One region of the Gracilibacillus saliphilus genome, then DNA from elsewhere that is predicted to be linked to it. Evidence: predicted binding sites of a transcription regulator. Region 1 holds the regulator's gene; each other region holds the start of a gene.
What was found. The regulator LexA, encoded in region 1, represses DNA repair genes until DNA is damaged. The targets are predictions, from matches to a motif close to CGAACATATGTTCG.
Positions count from the first base shown of each region.

Region 1 (6,316 bases):
AACCGTTGAGATAGTTATTAAAGTAACAGGGAATGGGGGAAGTTAATAATGAATGATAAAAAATACCATATAGCTTTTGGAGGATATGGTATATGTGTAAATATCCATCATCACGGCAAATTACAAGATTCAGGTCATGCCTAAAAAGCAGTGCCTCTGAGAAATACTGTCATTGCACTACGCCCTTCATTTTTTGTGGTAGGGATTTTTTATTTATAATTTTTCTGAAGAAATTTTTTATAGCTTCCATTCGTATTCTATGGCCACAATCTTCACAACAAAAGACACCATACCTATTTTGCTTATACTGGTTGTATTTTAAACTTCCTTCGTATCCATTAAACTCTCTTTTGCAGTTATAACATTTCACCTTATAATGAAACTTTTGATTATCCATTTACCTATTCCTTTCCATAAAAGTGATAAGTAGTTGTCTAAGGTTTATTATTAGGAGTTTCATTTTACAATAGGTAATTATATCATAGCGAAAATTCCTGCAAAAAAAGCAGCCTTAGCTAAAGGCTTTCTCATTTAATTCTATTAACTCTTCATAATATATGAACATAGAGGAAGGTAGTTTACAACCTGATATTCTGCGTCTATTTAACGAAGCAAAAGAAAAAATAGCACCTACCGAGTAAGGAGGTGCTAATAATTTTTCTGCCCCACCAGATGCTCCACATTTGCCCCACTTTTTTTGAAAAAAGCTAAATGTTTTTACACATTTCAACTAATACCTCCATAATAGAGTAATTATCTTTGATTATTTACGATTCTTCTGATGAATTTCGTAAACCAATAAGAACTAAATGCTATGACTATATCGATGAGGAACAGATAAAATTGATTCATTCCTTTATTGAATATTACCAATCCAAAATGGGCTTCTAAGCTTCCAAAACCAAATGCAAAGACTGCACTTAAAATTAGAGTATACAAATAGAAGTTTTTCTGATTATTAGTACAATATTGATACACAAGTAAGAAGCCTACAGGAAGCACGGAAGCAGTCATATTTAGTGCTAGCGGCAATGCTGGTATAAGAAAGTATGGGTGAACAAAATAACCGTAACTTTCGAGCATAATATCAATATATGCCCATAGCATATGAGCAGTGTATCCAAAGAAAAACAATTCAAACAACCTTTTTCTATCCACTGTAAAGTAGAGCAAGAATAGGGGAAATAACAATAAAAAAATCACAACCCAAAATTGCCAAGTTCCCATGTGGGAGTAATTATTCCAATAAGAAGATATTATCGAATTTAACTCTTCATGTTTTTCGTATATCTGCTCCCAATATTCCCTGTATTTCATAAAATGCCCTCCTATATTTATCACAAAGTTCGACATCATATTTTAATGTGTCCTTAATTGGGACGTTAATACAGGGGGATTTAATTTCTTCCTAAATACCAAATATTCTTGTAAAAAAACTCCCAACTCTTTAGGAATAAACAAAAAATTATACTAGCACCAGGACAGACAATACAAATATCTCGGTCATACAATAATTGATTACCATCGAGGTACTTGGTGCAAGATTGGGGCAATTATATATTTATAATAGTTAAAATGCAGGCTATTTAATCTCGAAAATAGATAAAAGGGTAATTCTATTGATCTTCAAGAATCTTAATTAGGTTGATGTAATGGTACCGTCCAACCTAGCAAATAAGTTTAAGCATATAAATGAAGTAAGTGACAAAAAACTGACGGAAGTATTACGAGAAGAGTTTGGTGATCAGAGGAGGATAAAGATGGTTAAAATTTATATTGATCCAGGTCATGGTGGTAATGATCTAGGTGCAACGGGATACGGGCTAAGAGAAAAAGATTTAAACTTAGCTATATCGTTGAATATAAGAGAAAAATTAAATCAGTACCAAGGCCTGTCTGTTCGTCTAAGTCGTACTACCGATAAAACATTATCGTTAAATCAACGTACGAATGATGCTAATAAATGGGGAGCAGATTATTTAGTATCTGTTCATATTAACGCAGGTGGTGGAACTGGCTATGAAGATTATATTTATAATGGATTATCTAATAGCTCACATTCAGCTAAGTATCGTAACGTGATGCACCGAGCCATTATTGGTCAAGTTAATTTGGCTAATCGTGGTCAAAAAAAAGCTAATTTCCATATGCTGCGTGAATCTAATATGCCAGCATTACTAACGGAAAATGGCTTTATTGATTCTGAAGATGATGCAGCTAGGTTACAAAAGGATTCTTTTTTAGAGGGCATTGCTCAAGGTCATGTAGATGGTTTGATTAAAATATTCAATTTGAAAGAAAAAGTCAAAGCAATTAATCCTGATGCAGTTATTGGCAGGAAAAAGAGCAAGAAAGCCAACCTAAAAATAGATGGATGGTGGGGAGAACAAACCACACGAGCACTTCAAAAATATCTTGGAACCGTGGTTGATGGTGTTATCAGCAATCAATTACGCAATGAAGTTACCTCAAAGATCGTATCAGGTATCACTTTTGGTAAAGGCGGTAGCTTAGTTATTAAGGCATTACAAAGTAAGGTTGGCGCTAAGATTGACGGTTATTTAGGACCACAAACAATCCGGAAACTCCAGCAATATCTAGGTACTGTGGTAGATGGAAAATTAAGTGAACCTTCACTTGTCGTGAAAGAATTGCAACAGAATTTAAACAATGGAACATTCTAGTGAGTCATGAATACAAAAAAACCGCTGTAACAAAGGAGCGATTTGGAATGTACTCCTTGTTCAAAATAAAGCCTTTGTTCAGTTAGGTTTTTGGCCACCACTGAGCATAACTTTATCATCGTGTTACTCGAAGTTTGAAGTGGTAATCTTACAGACGATAGCATACCGTGATAAAGTCGTTTCCATTTATGGGCGAGTCTATCTGTTTATTGTTAAGTAGTTAATAATACTAGTTTCTTATTTGATAACTTAATTTTAAATTACATTTCTTTGAATATATTTCTTAGCTTTAATTACTCATAAATTAAAATTTGAACTTTTACACCATATTATGTAATGAATGCCCACACAAAAACAATCAAAATAAGTAAAATATAGAGAATCCGAAATTGGGTTAAAAAACAACAGAAAGGGATGAAATAAAGTGACTCATCATAATTGTGGTGTAAAAGTGGAAGTTCCCGGAAAAATTCCTATAAAACCGAAAACCAGAAGGAAAAAGCATGATTGTCCATGTCCACCTAAAAAACAAGCGGCAGGCTGCGAGTGTAATGTTAAAAAACCTGCTCTTGAACCAGCTAAATTAACGAACGATTGTGTAGTTGTCAATTCACTTGTTGGAACAAAAACGGTACAAAAGGTTGCAGAGGTGACTTTACCTATAACCGCATTTGCAGGTTTAGGAGTGTTAGACGATCTTGTATCTGTTAATCTTACTCCGAATGTGGATGCTGTGACTCAAAATGCTCGTGTTATTAAGGATAAAGTTGTTAATATCGGGCTTCTTCCAGTTACTATTACGGTGTCAATTTTAGGTATCGAACTACCAGTTACCTTAGATACTACCATTCCGTTCCAAGAGCATACTGATTTTCCAGGAGCTTGTCCACAAGATATCGTACAAGAAACACCTCTGGAAGTGGAAGGAACTTTCATTCAACCTGGAGTTCCAGTGATAGGTGCTGCTGGAATTGAATTAGTTGAAGGTATTTTATTTAAAGTGGTTTTACGCACAACGATTACTGTAACTCGTCCAGTTATCCAGGATTCACAAGGAAATATTTGTGATGTAAATCCAAACCGTTGTGACGACACAAATGGTCCGCCATCGTTCACTTTACCTGCACCACCAAATGGTGGCTTGCTAGGCTAATCTCCAACAACAGTGTAAATTCATGGTAACCCTTGGCACTTTAAGTGTCGGGGTTATTTTCTTATCCCTTTATATTTGTCCTTAACTGCTCAGAATTTATGTTATGAAAAAAGGAAAATAGCGGAAGTTTTTTAATGCCATGGAGTTACCGTAATAAAATTATAGTTAAAAAAGTGCTACCGTTTATAGGTCGCACTTTTTTTATTAAACCTTATTAAGTCTATATACTATATATTTCGGTACAAACCGACTACTTTTCCTAAAATACTGACATTATCATAGATTAGCGGATCCATTGTTGCATTTTCAGGTTGCAAGCGAATATGATCCTTTTCTTTAAAGAAACGTTTTACAGTTGCTTCACTGTCTTCTGTCATTGCAACTACAATATCTCCATTTTCTGCTGTGTTTTGTTGTTTGACAATTACCTTGTCTCCATCTAATATTCCTGCTTCAATCATACTGTCTCCCTCAATAATCAATACAAATAACTGTTCACTTACATGCATTTCATTGTGCGGAATCGGAATATATTCTTCAATATTTTCGACTGCTGTGATAGGAAGACCGGCCGTTACTTTCCCGATAACTGGCGCAAATGTAGCTTCTGTTTTCGGAATTTCCAGTTCTCCATCTTGTGGAAGTACTTCTATCGCTCTTGGTTTAGTAGGATCACGTCTAATATAACCTTTCTTCTCTAATCTGGCTAGATGACCGTGAACGGTTGAACTTGATGCTAAACCAACTGCTTCTCCAATCTCACGAACAGATGGTGGATATCCTTTTAGCTCTACTTGCTCTTTAATATAAGCTAATATCTCCTCTTGTCGTTTTGATAGATTTGTCATATTTAAATCCCCTTATACGTATTATTTATTAATCAAAGTATAGCATAGTAAGATTAGATTTACAAACATTCGTTCGAGAAAAGTGTTGACATGAACACCTGTTCGTGTATAATAAAAGTACGAACAAAAGTTCTGTGGAGGGATTTATCATGTTAAAAAATATTTCTAAGATTGACATTTTCTATTTGGTTGCTTTTATACTAGCTATTGTCTTTTTTTATGTTTCAGCAGTAACTAGTTTATAAAATGAAGGAGTAAATCTATGACGAAAGCAATCATTTATTGTCGTGTGAGTACAGAAAAGGAAGCGCAAGAAACTTCTATTAAACGGCAGCAAGAAGAATTGCAGTTGTTTGCAAATAAATATAATTTCGAAATCATCAATATAATAGAAGAAAAACAGAGTGGATATGAGATTGAACGAGAAGGTATTTTTGAAATGTTAGAGGAGTTTCAAAGCGGAAAGGCTGACACACTACTCATTCAAGATGAAACAAGACTTGGAAGAGGAAATACAAAGATAGCATTACTTCATCAGTTAAATCGCTTAAATGTCAACATATATACACTTTCACACCATGGTGAATTACAACTATCGGAAGGCGATTCAATGGTACTACAAATTGTCTCGATAGTAGAGGAATACCAAAGGAAATTACACAATGCAAAAATAAAAAGAGGGATGAAGAAGGCAGTAAATAATGGATTTAATCCAGCTGAAAATCTTTCTAATCAGCATCTCGCCAAAGGTAGAGAACGAAAAGAATTTCCGATAGAAGAAGTAGTCAGGTTAAAAGGGAATAATTTAACCTTCCAAGAGATCGCGTCGATTTTAAGAGGAATGGGTTACGATGTATCTAAAGCAACTGTGCATCGCCGTTATCAGGAATACCAATCACTTGAAAACTGATTAAATCAAGATTAGAATAAAGAGAGAGTATACGATTCGTGTATACTCTTTTTCATTGTAAACTAGAATAAATCAATCGTTATTATGGTATAGAAAAGAGGTGTCAAATCTCTATGTTATCAAAGGAAAAAATTGCTCGTATTAATGAATTAGCAAATAAAGCGAAAACAGAAGGTTTATCAGATGAAGAAAAGCAGGAACAAAAATCTTTGCGTGAAGCCTATCTGAAAAATGTCAGAAAATCATTTAAAAATCATATGAAGGGGATGACTGTGGTTGACCCGAACGGGAATGATGTCACTCCGGAAAAATTAAAACGATTAAAAGAGAAGAAAAAGTAGAGAATTCTACTTTTTCTTCAAAAATTATAAAAGTTTAGCAAAAACTGATATTTCTAAAGAAATTACGCGCTTTTTGTCTTGATATACTTGTCTTTAAACTGATTTCGTTATAGGATTATAAATGTGCGTACATATTTTGCAATTTTGAAAGGGGACAAATGAAAAGATGGCAAATCAAATGGAACAAATGTCTATTAATGCAATAAGAACATTGTCAATAGACGCGATTGAGAAAGCTAATTCTGGTCATCCAGGGTTGCCAATGGGGGCTGCTCCAATGGCATATACGCTTTGGACACAACACATGAATCATAACCCGAAAAGCTCTAAATGGTTTAATCGTGACCGTTTTGTATTATCTGCAGGTCATGGCTCTATGT
Region 1 covers NZ_WJEB01000001.1:835,602-841,917, forward strand. The annotation lists gene GHT08_RS04060 (HIT domain-containing protein) at 1-14, shown strand, start outside; gene GHT08_RS22110 (hypothetical protein) at 170-397, opposite strand; gene GHT08_RS04065 (hypothetical protein) at 512-730, opposite strand; gene GHT08_RS04070 (hypothetical protein) at 754-1,317, opposite strand; gene GHT08_RS04075 (N-acetylmuramoyl-L-alanine amidase family protein) at 1,761-2,684, shown strand; gene GHT08_RS04080 (hypothetical protein) at 3,109-3,837, shown strand; gene lexA (transcriptional repressor LexA) at 4,065-4,685, opposite strand; gene GHT08_RS04090 (YneB family resolvase-like protein) at 4,948-5,595, shown strand; gene GHT08_RS04095 (DUF896 domain-containing protein) at 5,709-5,936, shown strand; gene tkt (transketolase) at 6,103-6,316, shown strand, end outside.

Region 2 (6,316 bases), on a different contig from region 1:
TCTAGCTTGAGATAGTGATTTTCTAACTGTTCGTTTATCTTTTTATCGGAGTCAGGATCGATTATCTCATTAGGGAGCTTATTTAATTCTTGCTGATATTGCCAATCTAGCTTTTCTAATTGCTCTTCCAAAGCTTTGGATTGTTCTTTTAATTTTTCAGTAATATTTTTATAGAAATAAGTCCGGAAGATTTTTTGTAGTACCTCTTCGCGTTCTTTACTATTTTCAGAAATTAATTTACGAAATTCGCCTTGAGGAATCATAATCATCTTCTTAAATTGCTCGTAATCAAGACCGATCATTTCTTCGATCGTTTCATTGACATCTTTTATTTTCGAAACGATTAATTCCCATTGCTGCTCTTGATTATAAAGATAAAGACTTGCACTAGCCGCTTCTTCTGTATACCCTTCTCCTCGCGCTTTCGGTTTTTGTTGTTTGGGACTACGGATAACACGATACGTTTTATGATGTAATTCAAAGGTGAAACGAACGGATGTCAGTTCAGAAACATTGGCGAAGTGACTACGAAATCCATCCTGATCTCGGTCAGTTCCACTAGCTTTGCCATATAGACTATAGCAAATTGCATCAAAAATCGTTGTTTTCCCAGCACCAGTTGGCCCGGTAATCAAAAATATCGGCTCTTCCCCTAAATCGGTAAAATCTATCTGTTGTTGTTGTCGATAGGGTCCAAATGCGGTTAATTCAAGGTTTAAAGCGCGCATATTATTTCTCCCTCTCTTCTACCATCACTTTTTGTATCACATCTTGTACATATTTCGCCCGTTCTGCGGAAAGATCTGATCCTTTGATCTCTTTGTAAAACGATGCAAATAGTTGTTCATGAGTCATTTTCTGTTTTTCCTTTATTGATTGAATTTCTTTAAGAGATTGATGAACTACATGTTGTTTTCGTTCTAACCGTAAAATGTTAGGGAAAAGCTTACGAAGTTTTGTAACAGGATCTATGATTTGTCCATCATCTAGCAATCTTATTTGTAAGTAATCTTCGGTCGCTTTCGCTACTTTTTCCGCTAATAATTCTTCAAAGTAACCTTCGACAATTCGTAAGTCTTTTGGCGCGTTTAAAGGAATCGTGTATACTGTTTTCTCAGTACCATTTAATTCTAGGATGGCAACAGATTTTTTATGGTTTGCTTCTGAAAAGGAATATTTCATGATTGATCCGCTATACCGGATAAAATCATCTTTTATTTTTTGAGGTTGATGAAGATGTCCTAAGGCAATGTAATCAAAAGATTTAAATATAGAAGCATCGATATAAGGAGTACCACCTATCATCGTGAGTCTTTCTTCAGACTCCGATTCCATTCCGCCTGCAATGAAGGCATGTCCAACTAAAATATGTTGAGCTTGATCCGTCATTTGTACTTCAATCTCTCTCACTATCCGCTCCATCGCTTGTTGATGTGTTTCGATGGAATCGTCTTGAAAATAGTACTTCACTTGTTCTGGTTCGATGTAGGGCACTAAATGAAAATAGACATCATGTTCGCCTTCATTAAAATGGATGGGTTGAAACACATCCTCCATGGATGTTGCTAAATATAATTGTTTGGATCGAAACAAACTTGCTCCAAACCCGAGCCGATCAGGACTGTCATGATTACCGGAAATAGCAACGATCGGGATCTCCATTTCAACGGATACTGTAGTAAAAAATGAGTTTAATAATTCAACAGCCTCTCTTGGTGGCACTGCTCGATCATAAAGGTCACCTGCAATGATGATTACATCCGGTTTTTCTGCTTGGATAATTTCAATCAAATGCTGGAGAACTTTACCTTGATCTTCAGTCATGTGTAGTCCATGAACAATCTTTCCTAAATGCCAATCTGCAGTATGTAAAATCTTCATAGTCGCCTTCACATCCCTTCCATATTTTCACTATTCATTATACACGAACAGGTGATCGAAGTCTATTGATCAAGAACGAATGTTCGTGTATAATAATACTGAGGTGATTTGTTTGGTACATGATCGAGGTAAAATAAAATGGGCTTCTTTAATGTTGCCTGAGCATGTTGAAATGCTTCAAGATTTCTTTGCTGACGAAGCCCTTAAGGAAAAGCCTATTTTTAACGAAGATTACGTCAACGAAATGGAGTTAACGTTACAGCAAGCGATACATGCTCAACAAAAGATAACATTAAACTACTACCAAAATAGCTCTTTTCAGTCCACTATTGGCCATATTATTAAAATGGACCCAATCGCAAGAAAGCTAACTATTCAAGAAGGAGCTTTACAACGAAAAGTCCCAATAGAAAATATCGTAGCAATAGAATTATTGCATGAGTAGGAAAAGCCATGAGTGGTTAGCGACACTCATGGCTTTTCTTCATCTATATACTCCTCCCATAAATGATCATATGTTGCAATCGCTTCTGGAAAAGGAGTATGCCATTCCAGATAACTGCTAATTTCATAATAATCGTGAGAATGCTTGGGAAAGTCATGATCATAAAACATCCAATCAGCTAACCTTCGGGCATCATCAAGTTGTTTATTTCCACGATAACGCATCATAAAGTGATAAAATGACTTCATACGTTTCCTCAATCCCTCGTATTAATTTTCCATAAATTCACGATGCTGTTCCTGCTTTTTGCGGTATACTATTCGTGATAACATGATACTGATTTCATAAAGAATGATTAACGGAATCGCAACGACAATTTGTAAGATAAAATCTGGTGGTGAAATCATAGTTCCGATAATGACAAGGATAAAATAACCGTACTTCCTTGTTTTGCTTAAAAATTGTGGTGTAACAATCCCTAAACTCGTTAAAAACATCGTAATAACCGGGACTTCAAAGAATACAGCAAATGGCAATGTCACTTTAAATATAAAGCGGAAATAGTTTTCTACAGTAAACATCGTATCAAACATGCCATCATTTAAAGATAATACAAATGGAAGAATGAGCTGTATAAAGATGAAATAGCCAAAGGTAAGTCCAGATACGAATAAAATAAAAATAACTGGAATATAAACCAAGGAAATTCGGCGCTCTTTTTTCGTTAAACCGGGTTTAACGAATAACCATAATTGCATACATAGAAATGGTAACGTTGCAGCAAAGGCAACAACAAAAGCAATCATGAAAATGATCCAAATAATTTCTTCAGGCGAAATGAGATTTAATGTGATGTCTATATCATTTAAAAAGAAATTCCTAATATCTTCGACAAAATAAAGTCCACCGATAAAAAACAATACAAATACTAGTGCGGTCCATAACAGCCGATTGCGTAATTCAGCGAAATGGTCTAAATAACCCATTTCCTTCTCATTTGGTAATGATTTGTCTTGCTCCATTTTAAACGTCCCTTCATCATAAGCAAGTGATATATGTAATGAAAAACGTGGCATATCACCAAGTACTGGGAAAGCCTTCGTTTTACTCGTACTTTATGCATTCAAAATTGTTGCTACGTTGAATTACTGTGTTGCTAAATTTTAAGCTCTACTAACGTGCAAGAAAAAGATGTAAAAGAATGTCTTTTACATCTTTTTGCTCCTTATTTGCCTGAATTATCTTTATCTTCATTCATAATGTCATTAGTAGCTTTTTTAAACTCACGTAAAGAATGGCCAACAGCTTTACCGATCTCTGGTAATTTCGAAGGACCAAAAATAACCAATGCAATAACTAATATTAAAAATAACCCCGGAAAGCCAATATTAGACAACATGACATCCACCTCATTTATTGGTCAAAAAATTACGAATTGTTTTCTTTTTTCTCTACTTCATCATCTGTCAAATCACGTGCAGATTTTTTGAATTCACGCAATGTTTCCCCTGTTGCTTTACCGATTTCAGGCAATTTCTTCGGCCCAAAAACCACTAATGCAATAACTAATATTAAAATCAGCCCAGGAATACCAATAGAAGATAACATTTTTTTATGCGCCCCTTTATGTATATCAAATTATTATCATCTTTTATCTTACCATGATTTAGCGTGCTTGTCTTGGCTAACGATAAAAATAGGGTTACTTTTTCCGATCATATTGAATAAAGTAATAATCGTAGCGATTTTTCTCGTCTTTTTTACCTTTTTCTTTCTTTGTTAGATGCCACTCTTGTTCATCAAAGTCAGGGAAAAACGTGTCGCCTTCAAACTCTTCCTCAATATAGGTCATATAAATTCGATCTGCGAAATCAAGCACTTGCTTAAAAATCTCTTCGCCACCGATGACAAACCATTCTTTTTCAGGATTTGCCTTGTCCATTTCTTTAATTGCATCAACGGAATGAATTACTTGGCATTGTTCATGTTCAAACTCTTTATTAGTCGTTAATACAATATTATCACGATTTGGCAGAGGTCCATTCATCGACTCAAAGGTTTTTCTTCCCATAATAATCGCATTTGACGTGGTTAATTCTTTAAAAAACTTAAGATCGTTAGGTAAATGCCATGGTAATGTGTTATCTTTTCCGATCACGCGATTTTTGCCCATTGCAAATAATAATGAGATCATTTTTGCTCCTCCTTTTATACTGCGACTGGTGCTTTTATAGCAGGATGTGGTTGATAATTATCTAGCTTAATGTCTTCGAGTTCAATATCAAAGAGGGATACACCTTCTTTGATAGAAATCGTTGGCAATGCTCTTGGCTCGCGTTCTAATTGCGTTTTTACCTGTTCAAGATGATTGGTATAAATATGTGCATCACCAAATGTATGAATAAATTCTCCTGGCTCTAAGCCGCATTCATTAGCAACTAATACGGTAAGCAACGCATAACTAGCAATATTAAACGGTACACCTAAAAAGATATCGCCACTTCGCTGATACAACTGACAGCTTAATTTACCATCTGCTACATAAAATTGAAAAAGGGTGTGACATGGCGGTAGTGCCATACTTGGAACATCTTCTGGATTCCATGCAGAGACAATATGTCTCCTTGAGTAAGGGTTATGTTTAATTGCTTCGATCACATCTTTTAGTTGATCAATTGTTTCTGATTGTGACGTTTTCCAAGCTCGCCATTGTTTTCCATATACAGAGCCTAAATCCCCAAATTTGCTTGCAAAATCATCATCTTCTAAAATGTTCGTTTTAAAAAGGTCCATCTGCTGATCATATGTTTTTTTAAACTCGGAATCCTGTAAAGAACGATGACCGAAATCAGTCATATCAGGTCCATCGTACTCATCGCTTTCCACCCAATTTTTAAAAGCCCATTCGTTCCAAATATTGTTATTATGCTTTAATAGGTAACGAATATTCGTATCCCCTTTAATAAACCACAATAACTCACTAACAATTAAGCGAAAAGGAACTTTTTTAGTTGTTAGTAACGGAAATCCTTCCTGTAAGTCAAAGCGCATTTGATGCCCGAATATCGATAGCGTTCCAGTGTTGGTGCGATCATCTTTTTTTGTTCCTTCCACAAGTACTTTACTGCATAAATCTAAATAGTTTTGCTCACTTATTGACATCTTTCATCTTCCTTCCTCGCCATCATTTACCACAACGTTATCCATCATATTAGGATCAACCCCACTGATGGAAGTCTCACATTATTACAAATACGTAACAAAGTTAACTTAAGATCATATTTCCCCCATTTTAACATAAATTTTTCTGTAAGTAATTATTTCGTAAGGGGTGGTTTTATGTTGTTACAAGATCAAATATCACGAGTAGTAAAACACTCCGTCGCTTACAGCTTTGCATTTAGCCAGCCTTTTTCTTTTTATGTCGATGCCTATCCTATGATGCAGAACGAAATATTAGAGCAATCGAACGTGCTGAAATACGGTATGCAGCATGAATCGGTTCGGATGTTGCAACATAAATTACAAAGATTATCGTATTATGATTCTTCTATTGATGGAGAGTTTGGTATTTTGACAGAATATGCATTAAAGAAATTCCAAGAAGACCATTTAATGGACCAAAGTGGAAAAGCGGATCAAGATACTATAAAAACCATTATAAACAAGGAAGAAGCTTATTATGAAGACATATTAGAAGAACATGAACTTACATTTTCTATTGGTGATCGTGGAGATGATGTCAAAGAGGTGCAGGAAGCTCTATTTTATTTTGGTTACTATCGCGAGGATATAGATGGTATATATGGTGAAAAATCAAACGAAGCAGTAAAAGCTTATAAACAGGATACAGGAATGGAAATCCACCATGTTGAAGCAGAGATACACGAAGAGTCAGCAGAAATGCCACAAATAGCATCAGTAGAAGTAGAACAAACCGAACAGGATTCCGCGGGGTCAGATCAAGATTCAGAAGCAGCTGATCCTGAT
Region 2 covers NZ_WJEB01000020.1:63,181-69,496, forward strand. The annotation lists gene GHT08_RS13700 (AAA family ATPase) at 1-728, opposite strand, end outside; gene GHT08_RS13705 (exonuclease SbcCD subunit D) at 730-1,881, opposite strand; gene GHT08_RS13710 (YolD-like family protein) at 1,994-2,326, shown strand; gene GHT08_RS13715 (YozE family protein) at 2,353-2,574, opposite strand; gene tatC (twin-arginine translocase subunit TatC) at 2,596-3,348, opposite strand; gene GHT08_RS13725 (twin-arginine translocase TatA/TatE family subunit) at 3,552-3,725, opposite strand; gene GHT08_RS13730 (twin-arginine translocase TatA/TatE family subunit) at 3,755-3,934, opposite strand; gene GHT08_RS13735 (dihydrofolate reductase) at 4,029-4,520, opposite strand; gene GHT08_RS13740 (thymidylate synthase) at 4,535-5,488, opposite strand; gene GHT08_RS13745 (C40 family peptidase) at 5,666-6,316, shown strand, end outside.
Region 2: GHT08_RS13710 (YolD-like family protein) is a predicted target of LexA. The motif match lies at 1,954-1,967, and genes of this name have one in related genera.

Region 3 (6,316 bases), 360 kb from region 1:
TCGCGAAATTTGGTACTTATGCCGTCAATATAATGCACAAGAAGCACTGGATATGGGCTTAGTTAACACAGTAGTACCACTCGAGAAGTTAGAAGAAGAAACCATTCAATGGTGTGAAGAAATGTTGGAGAAATCACCAACTGCACTTCGCTTCCTAAAAGCATCGTTCAACGCAGATACAGATGGACTAGCTGGTCTGCAACAAATGGGTGGAGATGCGACATTGCTTTACTATACAACAGACGAAGCAAAAGAAGGCCGTGATGCGTTCAAAGAAAAACGTAAACCGGACTTCAAACAATTCCCGCGTTTTCCATAAGAAGTACAATAGTGGAGAGCGCCCGGAGCTGGTTGTGGCTCCACATCGTTCTAAAAGTTACAACCCTATATTTCCTAAAAGAACAAAAGTGGCCAATACATACGTGTTGGCCAGTTCTTTTTCATAATAAAATAGGAAATGTAATGCATGTGCACAAAATACATGTACTACGAAGTAACGTAGATGTCACTGGAAGCGCCGATCTGTTCCGAGGAAAAAGGCTTCTCTTCCAGGGAAAAGATCCTCTCTTCCGAGGATAAACGACTATATCCAGGGAAGAGAAGGGTATATCCCTGGAACAGCAAAGGATATCCAGGGAAGGGAAAGAGGTATCCTCGGAACAGAAGGAGATATCCCCGGACGAGAAGCCCTGTTCATTTTGCAACTAAGCTATTTCGCAGTATGTATCTTATATGAATCAGAACAGTGCATGATGGATTGCACTCGTTTTTTAGAATTAAAAAAAGGTGTGAGAAAGAATGGAACATTGGTTGACGAAACGAGCTTATTTAACACCAGACAACATTGCGATCGAGTTAAGTAGTGGCGAGGCGCTGACGTTTGCTCAATTATATGAGAGAGCGCATGCGCTTGCTTCCAAAATCTATACGGTTCACCAAAATGGCCATATCGCTATGTTATCAAACAATTCTATCGATATGGTGGTAGCTTTTTGGGCATGTACATATTTGAATGTTCCAGTGGTTTTTCTTAATACGCGATTAACTACTAGAGAATGGGAGGCCCAATGTGAAGATGCTGATGTCAAAGCTGTTATTTACGCTGATCAGTACAGGGAGAGCGTTCAAACGTTAGCTTTACCGGCTTACTCTTTTTCTGATATTCATACTTTTCGACCTGCAGAGTGTACTCTATCGCATAATGTCGATCTTGATTCAGTTTGTTCCATGATGTTTACTTCTGGGACAACAGGAAGGGCAAAGCCTGTGATCCACACGTATCAAAACCATTGGTCCAGTGCAGTAGCGTCTGCTTTAAATCTAGGGTTGATGCCACATGATAAATGGCTTGCATGTCTCCCGTTATTCCATATCGGCGGCTTATCGATTTTATTCAAAAGTGTGATATATGGTATGCCAGTTTATTTACTAGAACGGTTTGATGAAGAAAAGGTGCACGATGCGATAATGGAGCAAGATGTTACCATTATATCCGTTGTAGCGGTAACTTGTTCCCGGTTATTAGACAGGTTAGCAGATGATTATTATCCAAGCTCTTTTCGTTGTATGTTGCTAGGGGGTGGACCGGCACCAAAACCTTTATTAGAAAAGGCGAAAGATAAAAATGTACCGATCGTGCAAACATATGGTATGACGGAGACATCTTCCCAGGTAGTGACATTGAGCGAAGCTGATGCATTACGGAAACTAGGTTCTGCCGGAAAGCCACTTTTCTCAGCCTCCTTGCAAATTCACGCTAATAATAAGACAGCGAAGCCTAACGAAGTGGGGGAAATTGTCGTAAAGGGCCCGATGGTAACATCCGGTTATTATCATCGAGAAAAAGCTAACAAAGAAGCTTTTCGAAATGGCTGGTTTCACACTGGTGACTTAGGTTATGTAGATGAAGAAGGGTTCCTCTTTGTAGTTGATCGCCGAAGTGATTTAATCATTTCCGGTGGTGAAAATATCTATCCAGCCGAGGTAGAAGAAGTACTCTTATCATTTGAAGGTGTGCAAGAAGCAGGAGTAACGGCGATAGAAGATAGTAAGTGGGGGCAAGTCCCTGTTGCTTATGTAGTAGCAGATGAACCAGTGACGGCTGAACAATTGCTAGTACACTGTCGAGCAAGACTCGCTTCTTTTAAAGTGCCAAAGCAAATCTTTTTCCGTGATCACCTGCCACGCAATGCCACGAATAAACTGCAGCGTCATTTATTGAAGAGTTGATAGTAAAGTGATCGAAGTTGATAGTAACAAAAAGGACAGCATTGCTCCAACTGCTGTCCTTTTTTCTATGCATAATGTCCCCCAATTTTCTTGCTTCGTTCTCGGGTAATACCCGCTTCGGTATAGCTTGTTGCACGTAAAATAGCAGTTGATCCATATTTGGCGCGAATGGTATCCATCACATAACCGACATCTTTCTTTTTCGGTTGATCCTCAAATAAATTCAACTGTGTTTCTATATCATCATACAAGTTGTTCAATGAAACAGTGACACGGCGAATTTTACTATGCTGATTATAAAATTCGTGAAATAATTGTAAGCATACATGATAGATATCCATCGTCACATTGGTGGGTAAGTGAAGGGAACGTGAGCGATGGAAACCTCCACTGTTATCGGCATAGCCAATGCCTAAATGAATCGTTCTTCCTGCTCTGCGGTGTGTACGAGCACGTCTGCATACTTCCTCACATAAATCGAGCATACATATTAATGTCTCTTCTGCAGTATAATCACGTAATAAGGTGATACCGTGTCCAAAGCCTTTTTGTTCCTCTTTTTTTCCAAAAGAATCATAAACAGGACTTAAATCAACTCCCCACGCATGCCAATATAATTGCTCTCCAATGACACCGAATCGTTTTTTGAGTCGGTCTAAGCGATAATTAGCCAATTGGCCTAAATAAACAATTCCCATCCGATTCAAATGTGTTGTCAGTTGTTTTCCAATCCCCCATATTTTTTCAATCGGAACTGGCCATAATAAACGCTCGACATCTCGATAACGACATGTAGCAATGCCGGTCTTTTTTGCATAGAGATCCATGACTACCTTTGCCAAAAATTTATTATCGCCAATTCCGATTGCACAGGTTAATCCCATTGTGTCATATATTTCGTCCTTAATCATTTGAGCAACATGGTGAGCGTCCCCGTATAAATCTTCTAATCCATCGACAGTAATCCACATTTCATCAACGGAATAGGGATGGATTGCTTCTTTGGGAACATAATGATGCAACAATTTGGTGATTTGCATTGAAATGTTAACGTAATCGCCCATTTTTGCCTCGACAACATAGATAGCAGGATCTTTAGGTAATTCAAAATAGCGACTTACATTTTTAACCCCATGCCGTTGCTTTAAGGCAGGGGAAGCAGCAAGAATAATACTGCCAGATCGATTTTTATCCCCAACAACTGCAAGCATGGTTGTCATCGGATCCAGTCCGCGTTTAACACATTCAATGCTTGCGTAAAAAGATCGCATATCGATGCAAAGCACATTATGTTTAGGGAAAGAGCTATAATCCATTGTTCAACACCTCTAACGAACATTCGTTCTGTTTTTAGTATAGCCTATGCGTCTAAAAAATAATAGTGTTAAAATATAGTAATTACTCTAAGGATACTAGTGGAGAAAGAGTTAAAGATCATTCAGGAATCAAGCTTCCTTTTTTAATGTGATCATTTTATGAATTTTTTTATATAAGTATTGGCTTGAGCAAGGCGCCATTAAGGCAAGGTTACCATAATGTAAGAATTGTGAATTCAGAGAAAAGATTGAAAACGATTCTCAAACTCATTGACTTAATTGCCAAAAGCTAATAAACTAGAGACAGAGTAAAAGTTTGAATCGAAGATATTAAAAAGCCCGAACAGTGTGAATAAGGGAGAGGTTCAGCATGGAAACATTAGTAACAAAGGATTTGACGCTTGGATATGGCGATGAAATTATTATAGATGAATTGGATATTACCATCCCTAAAGGAGAAATAACCGTCTTTATTGGCGGTAATGGTTGTGGCAAATCAACATTATTACGTTCATTAGCTCGGTTGTTAAAGCCGAAACAAGGCGATGTTGTTTTAAATGGAGAAGACATTGCAAAGGTTCCAACAAAGGAAGTTGCAAAACAGTTAGCTATTTTGCCACAAAGTCCTATTAGTCCAGAAGGATTAACAGTAGAAGATCTAGTCAAACAGGGAAGGCATCCATATAAAACGATGTTTAAGCGTTGGTCTGAAGAAGACGAAAAGGCTGTTGTAGAGGCTTTAGATGCGACCAATATGACAGACTTGAAGGACCGTTCTGTTGATTCCTTATCAGGTGGTCAGCGTCAGCGTGCATGGATTGCGATGACACTTGCTCAAGGAACAGATACCATATTATTAGATGAGCCTACTACTTATTTAGATATGACACATCAAATTGAAATACTTGATTTGCTCTTTGAATTAAATGAGCGTCGGAAGAGCACGATTGTCATGGTATTACATGACTTGAACTTGGCTTGTCGTTATGCACATCACATTGTTGCCATTAAAGATAAGCAAGTATATGCGCAAGGAAAACCAGAAGAAATCGTTAACTGTAGTTTGGTACATGATGTATTTCAAATGAAAGCTGATGTAATGTATGACCCGATGTTCGGTACACCAATGTGTATTCCACATGGTCGTGGCCGTTGTCTTATTAAAGAGGTTGTCGAAGAATCGAAACAACAACAAATACAATCTGTAGGTAGTTAAGAAAAAGCCCTGTGTTCTAACGAGAATGCAGGGCTTTTTTCTATCTATATACATAGGATCCGCATGTTTCTGATCATTTTACATACAATACCTGTGAAGAGGTGAATAAACATGGAAAAGAAAACATACTACGTTAATATAGCTTCACAGGAAATCTCACAAATCCCATATGGTAATAATGCAGAATACACCATTCAAGCAACAGACGAAGAAGTTTTTCTACTAAGGGAAAAATTTAATGAAATACATGAAGATGATATCGGTACCTTTGTACGTGCACATATTCCTTTTGTTCAGTATCACCAAGATCCGGAAAATGATGATTATGATACGGATTTACAAGACGCTATGCAGATGATCTATCAATTAGCCACACCCCAAACAAAACAAGCAATGGACGAGTCTGGGATCAGTCCGAAAAATGAAAATAATTGAAACAAATCAGTAGGCCAATACGTCTAATTATATAAATAGATGTTTACAATAAATAATAAAAGGAATAGATATATAAAAGGGCACGAGGAGGGAGAAACCATGAAAAAAATCATCACGATCATAACATTTGTAGTCCTTTTTGCATTTGCGATTATCACGATCAATCAACCAGACACACAAACATTTGCAAAGCAAAATCACGAATATGCACACAAAACCGCTGGACTCAAACAAGTACATGTTGACAATATCAAGCAAGCAGCTGAGACGAATGAGATAACACATGAAGAAATTGTGAAGCTAACAGATACATTCATGGACCTATTAGTACAGGAAATTGATGATCATTATAAAGTAGTAAGATTCGATACAAAAAAGGATTTGCTAAATGCTTTTGAGCCCTATGTTGTAAAAGATGCCGTAAAACCTTATATTGATTACTATTATGAAGAGAAAGAAGATGGATTATATATCGTACCAACAGAAACCCCACCATGGTTCGAAAAAGATGAAGACTACGAAAAAGAATCAAAAGATAACAAAGTAATTATTACACAATCCAACGAAAACGAGTTATATGGGGCTTACACGATAGAAATTGTATTTGAAAAAATAGATGGTACATGGAAAATAGCAAACATTAGCCATGAGTAAAAATAAAAGGTAGTATAGAGGTATGAAAACTTTTTATGATTACTATAATAACAAAATACAATTATCATTCGAAGATCAGCCATTTGATTCAGACCCGAAGCATGTCTGGGTAATTTGCCGTTTCGAAAAGAAGTGGCTGTTAACAAAGCATAAAAATCGCGGGCTAGAATTTCCAGGTGGCAAAGTAGAGCAAAATGAAACGCCAAAACAAGCAGCAATAAGAGAAGTATTAGAGGAGACAGGAGGCGAAGTAGATCAAATTAAGTATATTGGACAATATTTTGTATCAGGAAAGAGAGAAAAGCTGGCGAAAAATATCTACTTTGCAATGGTAAAGAAATTAAAAGAACAAGATTCTTATTATGAAACAGAAGGGCCAGTTTTATTAGAAAAGCTTCCTGAAAATATTAAATCCAATGAAAACTATAGTTTTATTATGAAAGATGATGTTTTATCCTATAGTTTA
Region 3 covers NZ_WJEB01000001.1:473,272-479,587, forward strand. The annotation lists gene menB (1,4-dihydroxy-2-naphthoyl-CoA synthase) at 1-319, shown strand, start outside; gene GHT08_RS02290 (o-succinylbenzoate--CoA ligase) at 799-2,229, shown strand; gene GHT08_RS02295 (DNA polymerase IV) at 2,295-3,545, opposite strand; gene GHT08_RS02300 (ABC transporter ATP-binding protein) at 3,916-4,761, shown strand; gene GHT08_RS02305 (hydrolase) at 4,873-5,196, shown strand; gene GHT08_RS02310 (hypothetical protein) at 5,296-5,850, shown strand; gene ytkD (RNA deprotection pyrophosphohydrolase) at 5,873-6,316, shown strand, end outside.
Region 3: GHT08_RS02295 (DNA polymerase IV) is a predicted target of LexA. The motif match lies at 3,562-3,575, and genes of this name have one in related genera.